One region of the Paenalkalicoccus suaedae genome, then DNA from elsewhere that is predicted to be linked to it. Evidence: riboswitches for the same ligand, from Rfam matches in the RefSeq annotation. Region 1 holds a riboswitch; the other holds the start of a gene.
What was found. Region 1 has a riboswitch for lysine ahead of FLK61_RS15000 (Na+/H+ antiporter NhaC family protein). Riboswitches for the same ligand answer to the same signal wherever they lie in the genome.
Positions count from the first base shown of each region.

Region 2: it holds a riboswitch for lysine, as region 1 does, so the genes downstream of both, lysA (diaminopimelate decarboxylase) here and FLK61_RS15000 (Na+/H+ antiporter NhaC family protein) in region 1, are expected to answer to the same signal.

Region 1 is NZ_CP041372.2:2,786,777-2,791,211, forward strand. Features, by position in the region: gene FLK61_RS14995 (sodium-dependent transporter) at 1-277, opposite strand, end outside; gene FLK61_RS15000 (Na+/H+ antiporter NhaC family protein) at 1,104-2,666, opposite strand; lysine riboswitch at 2,777-2,965, opposite strand; gene yunB (sporulation protein YunB) at 3,134-3,910, opposite strand; gene FLK61_RS15010 (dihydrofolate reductase) at 3,962-4,435, opposite strand, start outside.
Region 2 is NZ_CP041372.2:1,595,098-1,599,532, reverse strand. Features, by position in the region: gene FLK61_RS08645 (peptidylprolyl isomerase) at 150-587, opposite strand; gene lysA (diaminopimelate decarboxylase) at 659-1,987, opposite strand; lysine riboswitch at 2,074-2,246, opposite strand; gene FLK61_RS08635 (spore germination protein) at 2,296-3,750, opposite strand; gene sigF (RNA polymerase sporulation sigma factor SigF) at 3,876-4,435, opposite strand, start outside.

The sequences.
Region 1 (4,435 bases):
CTAAAATACCACCGAGCACCCAAGGCTTACCTGGTGAAATATTATTGAATGAACCTACAACATCTGACTGACCGCGTCGGCCGACAGAAAACTCGGCAAGTAAAACAGGAAGACCAACTAGGAAGATACAAAGCACATAAATTAATAAGAATGCTGCTCCACCACTTTCACCTGTTACATACGCAAAACGCCAAATGTTCCCTAGACCTACAGCAGAACCAACGGCTGCCAGGATAAACCCTAATCTTGTGGCAAACTGCTCACGAGACTGATCCATGAAAAAAACTCCCCTCTACATAGCTGTATTTTAAAACTAAAAATAATTGCTAAGACTATTACTGCTTTAGGAAAATAGGTGTAAGCCTCCTCCTTTTATTAACTTTTTGATCATACAAATGATCTTGTCTTCGCTATTTTATTATAATTATCAGAAAATAGAATGTCAAAGTATTTTCTGAATATTCGACACAAATTATGATGATTTCTCACATTTATGCGCATAAACTGAAATGTAAGCGCTTAAATAAGTTATGATGCTTTAGAATAGTAAGGGGTGGTTTCTTCAACCTTCTTCAATTATGTGACAGAAATCGAGTGATTTCTTTCTTAATATAGAGTTTTGTAGGTGTGATTTCTCCAATTAATAGAGTGAGAAGTTGTGTTTATAGTGTATTTATCTGCTTCGAAATAAGGTTAGACGCTTCTACATATTATTGAGAATAGTTATGATCTTTAGTTTAATTTTATGTTCCGCTTTTTAAAGTTATGTTCTTGATCCTGATGTTATGTTCCGCATCTAAACTTTATGGACTCCATGGACTTTTTGAACATCGTTATGTTCCTAATTTTGCTTTTATGTTCCCCGTTTTAAAGTTATGTTCCTTAAACAGAAGTTATGGACTTCCGCAGTGATTGCGCGCATAAACTAGCTTTATGCGCGACGTGCCGCTGCAAAAGGCTAATCGGTTTTTCTCGCGCTAGTTGCATCATTCGCTTGCTAGTGCCGTCTATTCCTCGCCCATTTCTTTCCCCTTCTCCCCTCACCAACACCAAAAACAAAAGGCCCTCACATAACGTGAGAGCCTTCCGTCTTACAAGTCTTATTACCCGATCGTGCCGAGTCTTCCTACGATTACTTTCGTGACACCTAGCGTCAGCGCTAACGTTACAGCACCTACTAACAGTCCAACAATCGTCGATCCTGTTACTCCTAGTGCTAAGAAAGCGATAATAGCTACGAATCCGATCAACAGTGCGTAAGGTAGCTGGGTTGTCACGTGATCGATGTGATGACTTCCCGCTCCTGCTGAAGAAAGAATCGTTGTATCTGAAATTGGTGAACAGTGGTCACCGAAGATTGCACCAGCAAGTACTGCTGCTAAAACTGGTAGCATAAGCGTAATATCTGTTTGTGCAGCAATTTCTCCTGCGATCGGTAGCATGATGGCAAATGTGCCCCATGATGTTCCTGTACTAAATGCCATGAACCCTGCGATCACAAAGAGTAGCGCTGGTAAAATAGCGAGTGGAATAAATTCGTTTACTTGGCTTGCTAAATATTCTCCTGTACCTAATGCGTCAATGACTTCAATAATCGTCCACGCAAAAATGAGGATATAAATAGCAGGTAGCATCGACTTAATTCCCGCCCATAGGCCAAGACCTACTTGCTTTACTTCTACACGACGTACGAATGCTAACACTACTGCTACGGCGAAACTAATTAGTCCACCATATACGAGGGAAGCAGCGACGTCTGTATTTTCAAATGTAGCAAGAAGAGACGCAGTGCCTTCTGTTGCTTGAATACCTGTAATCACCATGAACATAACTGTACCTGCAATTAATACGGCAATTGGTACAACGAGGTCAGAAACCTTGCCTTTTGCTTCTGGAGCTTCTAACCCAGTTTCCCCAGGAATAGCGCCTTTGCTTTGATCAAACAATTCACCGGACGTAACCGCTAGACGCTCGTGATGACGCATCGCACCGATATCAAGCTTAAAGTATGCGACCGCAAATACCGTGATGATCGCAAATACCGCATAAAAGTTCATTGGAGCGATCAGTAGAAATGCCTGTAAAGAGCCATACTGCGTCACACCGTGAGCAGTTAAAATACCACCGATAATCGTGATAATGTATGCACCCCAGCTTGAGACTGGAGAAATCACACACATTGGAGCCGCCGTAGAGTCCACAATATACGCGAGCTTAGCACGCGAAATACGATGACGGTCTGTTAGCGGTCGACTAACGTTCCCGACTGTTAAGCTGTTAAAATAATCATCGATAAAGATGATTATTCCTAAAAATGCTGCAACAAACTGTGCGCCAATGCGCGTCTTCACTCGCGCAAGCGCCCACTCTCCGAATGCTCGTCCCCCACCTGTAATGGTGATAAGTGCCGCAATCATTCCGAGTAGTAGCAGGAATAAGATAATATAAAATTCCCACGTATTTATGCCATCCTCCGTCCAAAAGATGCCTGTGACGGTCGACATTATTTGTGTAAATGCCTCGTTAATAAACATATCCTGCTGTTGGTTGACCATTAAGGCTCCAACAATAATACCAACACCAAGTGACACTAACACGCGCTTCGTGATAAGCACGAGCACAAGTGCAAGCACCGGTGGCAGCAGGGATAGGATACCGTGATCCATGAGTATTGCCCCTTCCTCTATATAAAAATGTGGATAGTAGTGTGATCTCTGGACAATAAAAAAAGCAAGGGAGAGTATCCCCTGCTATCTACAGATGATCCTCACTACAAACGTTTCGCAGTTCTCCACGCTGAGCTATACAAGCACGTGCGTGACAGTCCAGCACTTATTAAGTGCAGGCCCAGCTAATTATGTGTTGACGGTACATAATTGCTTCGGCAAAGAACCCTTTCACATGCGTGCATCGCTCGTCTAAGCTTCCGCATATTACTCTTTTTCTTCGCGCCTCTACCTCACATTGTTAGGAGGTATCTATTGCTATGAACTTGTCGAAGTTTCCCGAATTAGAATAACAAATATCAAGGCTAATTTCAATGCTTTTTACCTAGCCCATTATATTCTATTAATTGCAACAGTTGCGAAGCTTCTTACTACCCTTTTTCTTACATAGCAAATATAGCCGGCCCTTACCCACCGCCGCCCTGATTTGGATTGATGACTGCTGGAATCGTTCCACTGCCACCATAATAATCCGGAACATCACCAGGTAACCAAACCATCGTAACAGGCACTGCGGTCTTTACAACAGCGGTATCCGTAGCAAATGGAATAACGACTTTTACGTCGACTTCAATATCCACAGAGACGCTTAAGTACGCATTATTAATCCCTACAGACATCACTTCATGCTTCATTTGCGACTTCACGTCCCCAATCGCTGAGAGTCTGACAGGAATCTCAGGACCCAAGTGGGCGAGTAGCGCATTCTTCGTTGCCTGCCCTAAAGGAATCATATGAATAATACCATCTTCAGAAAATGATGCTCCATCGTGAGGCAACGAGTCATCCGGAGCTACATGATAATCACGAATCTTGCCCTGTTCAATATCATTTAAGTAATTTTGCACTCTCTTCGTCGTTTCTTGAAGAACACGATTGACGATAACGGGGTTTAACTGGACAGAGTTAACTTGCTGATTCTGATCATATTCATAAATGAGGACATCCTCCATGTGGCTCTCCTCTAAAATTTGACTGGAGATGGCATCATTGATAGCGAGTGTCGCTATACGTTGAGTCTCTGTTTTAGCTATGGCAATAATAGTTGGTCGAACGCCTTTCTCTACTAAGATTAACCCCTGTACAGTCAGAACAATAAAAATAGCACAGGACAAGAGAAAGACGACTTTGAGTGGTAACGGTCCTCTTCGTGACTGTCTTCGGCGCAAGCGCTGCTTTAACATGATTGTCCACGCCCCTTCCACACAAACTATGCAAAAAAAGCCACTCTCATGCTAAGAGAGTGGCTCAACCGCATCATATGTACGGAAGTAGAAGTCATACGGATTCTTTTCATCCTTGACCCCTTTTTGTTCTTCTTTTAACACCCATTTAGTTGGGTCTAGTTCTGGGAAATAGGTATCCCCTTCAAACTCACTGTCAATATACGTCACGTAGACACGGTCCACTTTATCCAAGTAGTAACGGAATATCTCTGCTCCACCTATGATAAATGCTTTTTCATCCTGACTTAACAGCGTCGTTAATTCCTCAAAGGAATGAACGACTTCAGCACCTTCTTGGCTGTAGCCTTCGTTACGTGTGAGAATGATGGAGCGTCTATTAGGTAGTGGTCTACCGATCGACTCAAACGTTTTGCGACCCATCACGATCGTAGACCCGGTCGTAGTCCGCTTAAAAAAAGCGAGATCCGCTGGGAGATGCCACGGCATCGCATTATCACGTCCAATAACTCGATTGCGATCATG
Region 2 (4,435 bases), 1.2 Mb from region 1:
AGTTATCCGGAATCCCTGCTTCATTATTCACTTTTTGCTTTCCATTATCCTCAAACCGGTCTATCTTTCCTCAAACAAAAAGAGGAGCCCTCGATTTTGCAATCGGCTCCTCTTCTGTTTATTTCATTTATCTTTTCGTTCAAACGCTCTTATTCAACGTCGTATACTTTTACTTCTTCCATTACATCGCCTTGCTTGATGCGATCCATCACGTCAAGGCCTTCAATAACTTGGCCAAAAACAGTGTGAACACCATCTAGGTGCGGCTGTGGATCGAATACGAGGAAGAATTGGCTTCCACCAGTGTCACGACCTGCATGTGCCATAGAGAGAGTGCCTTTTTGGTGCTTATGTGGGTTGCCTTCTGTTTCACATTTGATTGTGTAACCAGGTCCGCCAGTTCCTGTTCCGTTTGGACATCCGCCCTGTGCAACAAAACCTGGAATAACTCGGTGGAAGTTTAATCCGTTATAAAAACCGTCGCTCGCAAGCTTCTCAAAGTTTTCTACGTGTCCTGGTGCTGCTTCTGGGAAAAATTCAATAACAATCTTTTCTCCGTTGCCAAAAATAATTTCGCCTTTTTTCATGTGAATTGCCTCCATTGTTTAACGATTTTATACCTTACATAGTGTAGCAGAGAATCACTTAAAGGTCACGTTTATGCTTTTTCAGGAAGCATAATTTTTGAGTATCGATTCTCACGTCTTGTTAAATCTTCAAACTGCTCTCTTTCGATCACACATTCATGCTCCCCATCCTCAACGAACACGACAGCAGGACGTAGAATCCGGTTATAATTGTTTGCCATCGAGTAACCATAGGCACCTGTTGAGAAGACAGCTAAAATATCACCTTGCTCGATTTTTGGGAGATTAATATCCCAGATTAGCATATCCCCGCTCTCGCAACATTTACCTGCAATAGATACAACCTCTTCAGGCTCCGCGTGAGCACGGTTAGCTAATGTCGCGGAGTATTCAGCCTGATAAAGCGCAGGGCGAATATTGTCCGTCATGCCTCCGTCAACTGATACATACGTGCGTACATCAGGAATTTCTTTACGTGTTCCGAGCGTGTAGAGAGTTGTTCCTGCTTCTCCAACTAAAGCGCGCCCAGGCTCTATCCAAAATTCCGGAAGAGGCTTATTTAATCTGTTAGATTCTTTTTTAGCCGCTTCTACCATTTTGTCGATGTACGTTGATAGTGGGAGTGGTTCGTCATTTTCAGTGTAGCGAATTCCAAATCCTCCACCAACGTTTAGTACGTTTGGATAGTAATCGAACTTGTTTACCCAACCTTCGATGGATGCATAAATCTCCTTGACTGCCTCTTCAAAGCCTTCTGCACGGAAAATTTGGGAACCGATATGAGAATGAACGCCTTGAAGCGTTAGGAATTCATGAGAAGTAATCATATCGATTGCCTTGTCTGCCTGCGCGCTATTTAAATCAAATCCGAATTTAGAATCCTCTTGACCAGTTGAAATATATTCATGCGTGTGTGCCTCTACACCAGGTGTGATGCGAATGAGCACATCCATTTGTTGCTTACTTGACTCCGTCAAAGCCATCAACCATGATAGCTCTGTAAAATTGTCTACGACAATACAGCCGATTTTATGTGTGACGGCCATCTCAAGCTCGTCTGGTGTTTTATTATTTCCGTGGAAGTGAATGCGTTCAACTGGAAAGCCTGCTTCAAGCGCTGTATAAAGCTCACCGCCAGAGCAAACATCTAAGCTCAGTTCTAATTCGTTTGCAAGCTCAATCATCGCAATGCAGCTGAATGCTTTGGATGCGTAAGCAATTTGATAAGACACAGATTGATTTTTAAAAGCATCGTGAAACTCATTAGCCCGATCTCGAATGTCTTTTACATCATACACAAATAAAGGGGTTCCGTACGCTTCCTTAAGCGTCTCCGTTGAGACTCCACCAATTTCTATAAACCCACGCTCATTTACTTTCGTCGTCCCTCTGTATGTCATTTATCTCCGCTCCTACTCTATTTGAATATAAAAAAGGGAATGAGGGCGTCACACACACTCATTCCCGACCCGTACCTAAACGTATTCGGAAAGATAGTGCTCCACTGCTATAGTGACAGTGTCTGGCTTCTTAAACCAGACCCCAGGGAGGTGAAATGAGGTACTTCACGCCCCTTCGGCAATGTAACCTTTCTAACATGATCATCGCCTCCTCAGACTATCATGCTGTACTTTTTTACACCGCGCCTCTATCCTTCTATTCAATTCATTTTATTCAAGATAGCATAGGGCTAAAAGATTCGCAACCGTTACGAGGAAGTTCGTTGTTTTATCCTGTCTGGCGGATGGACAATACTAGGACGTAATAGTTTCAATGGCACTGGCTTTCGGAAGAAAATATCAAGGCACGCAATTGGATAAAAGGGAATAAACGGCCAAAAATAAGGTGTCTCGAGCGCTTTCCTTGTGGAAATAAATAACATCATGACAGTTAAGCCAATGACAAATCCAGGGAGACCAGCAATAGCAACAGCTGTGATTAAAAGTATTCTCATGATTTTCATCGCAAAGGCAAGCTCATAGCTTGGAGTAGCAAACATACCGACGGCGGAGATTGCTACATAAAGGATGACCTCTGGCACAAATAATCCGACGCTAATCGCAACCTCTCCAATTAGGAGTGCCGCAACTAAACCCAATGCAGTCGCAAGAGGTGATGGGGTGTGAATGGCAGCCATTCTCAAGAGCTCAATTCCAAGCTCCGCAAATAGTATTTGCCAAAATATCGGAACATTTGACATCTCATTTGGTCCGATAAAAGATAGGTGATCAGGTAATAGTGTAGGTTCGAGCACAAACAATAGCCATAGTGGTAAAACAAGAAGGGAGAATAGCATCCCAGAGAATCGAACCCATCTTAAGAATGTCCCAATAGCTGGCGCTTGGCGATATTCTTCCGCGTGCTGCACGTGATGAAAAAAGGTTGTTGGAAAAATCATGACACTTGGAGAAGAGTCCACATAACAGACGACGTGACCCTCGAGTAGATGGGTTGCACATACGTCAGGACGCTCCGTATAGCGCACCATAGGGAAGGGATTCATTCCTTGCTTGACGATGTATTCCTCTACCACTTTGTCGGCCATAGTGAGGCCGTCGATATCGATCTGCTCAAGCTCTTTAAATACAATATCAACCGAGTTTTGATCGGCTACACCTTCAATATACGCCACACAAATATCTGTTTTAGAACGCCTTCCGACCTGAACCATAACATTCCGTAAGTTTTCGTCACGAATCCGGCGTCTCGTGAGCGCGGTATTCTCAATAATATTTTCAGTAAAACCATCTCGACTTCCTCTTACAACTCTTTCCGTGTCAGGTTCTTCAGGTCCGCGCCCAGGGTATCTCCTCGCATCAATGATTAACGCTTCAGACTCTCCATCAATTAAAATGACAACGAGTCCAGATAACACTTGCTTTATAATCGTATCGTACTCATCCGTGAGCTCTACCTGCATATGAGTCAGTCTGTTGAGCATCATCTCTTTCGTGTCACGCTTTTTCCTCTCCATACTGTCAACGAACATGAGCTTATCTAAAATATCAATTAGGTGGGAAATATCGCAAAGTCCCGTCACAAAATATAGCTTGATTCCGACATCATGAATAAACAGGGAGCGTTTATCAACATCAAAACTCTTATCTATTCCTAATCGGTCTTGTAAAATTTCCTCATTCACTTTTAAATCGGTTGAAAGCATCTGCTTCTCCCCCTCTCAAGGACCTTCTGTTGAGGGTTAGTATGTGTTTAGGTTTTAGTAATTATGTAAGGCTGTTTTCTTAAGACAAAAAGCACCCCTTTAGAAGAAAAAGAGGTGCTTCCTTTTTAACTTGTCTGCTCTAACTTTTCTTTCAGCGTCTCTAAAATTTTCTTCTCAAGCCTTGAGACTTGGACTTGGGAAATGCCTAACCTTGCCGCAACTTGAGACTGCGTTTGATCCTTATAGTAACGAAGCATGATAATTATGCGAGAACGTTCATCTAAATGCTTCATTTCCTCGCGAAGTGCCAGTTTGTCAAACCAATACCTGTCTGGTTCATCAGCCATTTGATCTAAAATGGTGATTGGTTCTCCGTCATTTTCGTAAATAGTCTCATGAATCGATGCAAGTTGTCTGCTAGCATCTTGTGCAAAGACGACTTCTTCAGGTGACAGCTCTAAAAAAGAGGCGATCTCCTTAACTGTCGGCACTCTTCCTAGCTCCTTCATGAGCTGCTCTGACGTTTTCCTAACTTGGTTACTAAGCTCCTTGATTGATCTACTAACCTTTACCGCACCATCATCCCGTAAAAATCGTTGAATCTCTCCAATGATCATCGGTACGGCATACGTCGAGAACTTCACGTCATAGCTCAAATCAAATTTATCAATGGATTTCATAAGCC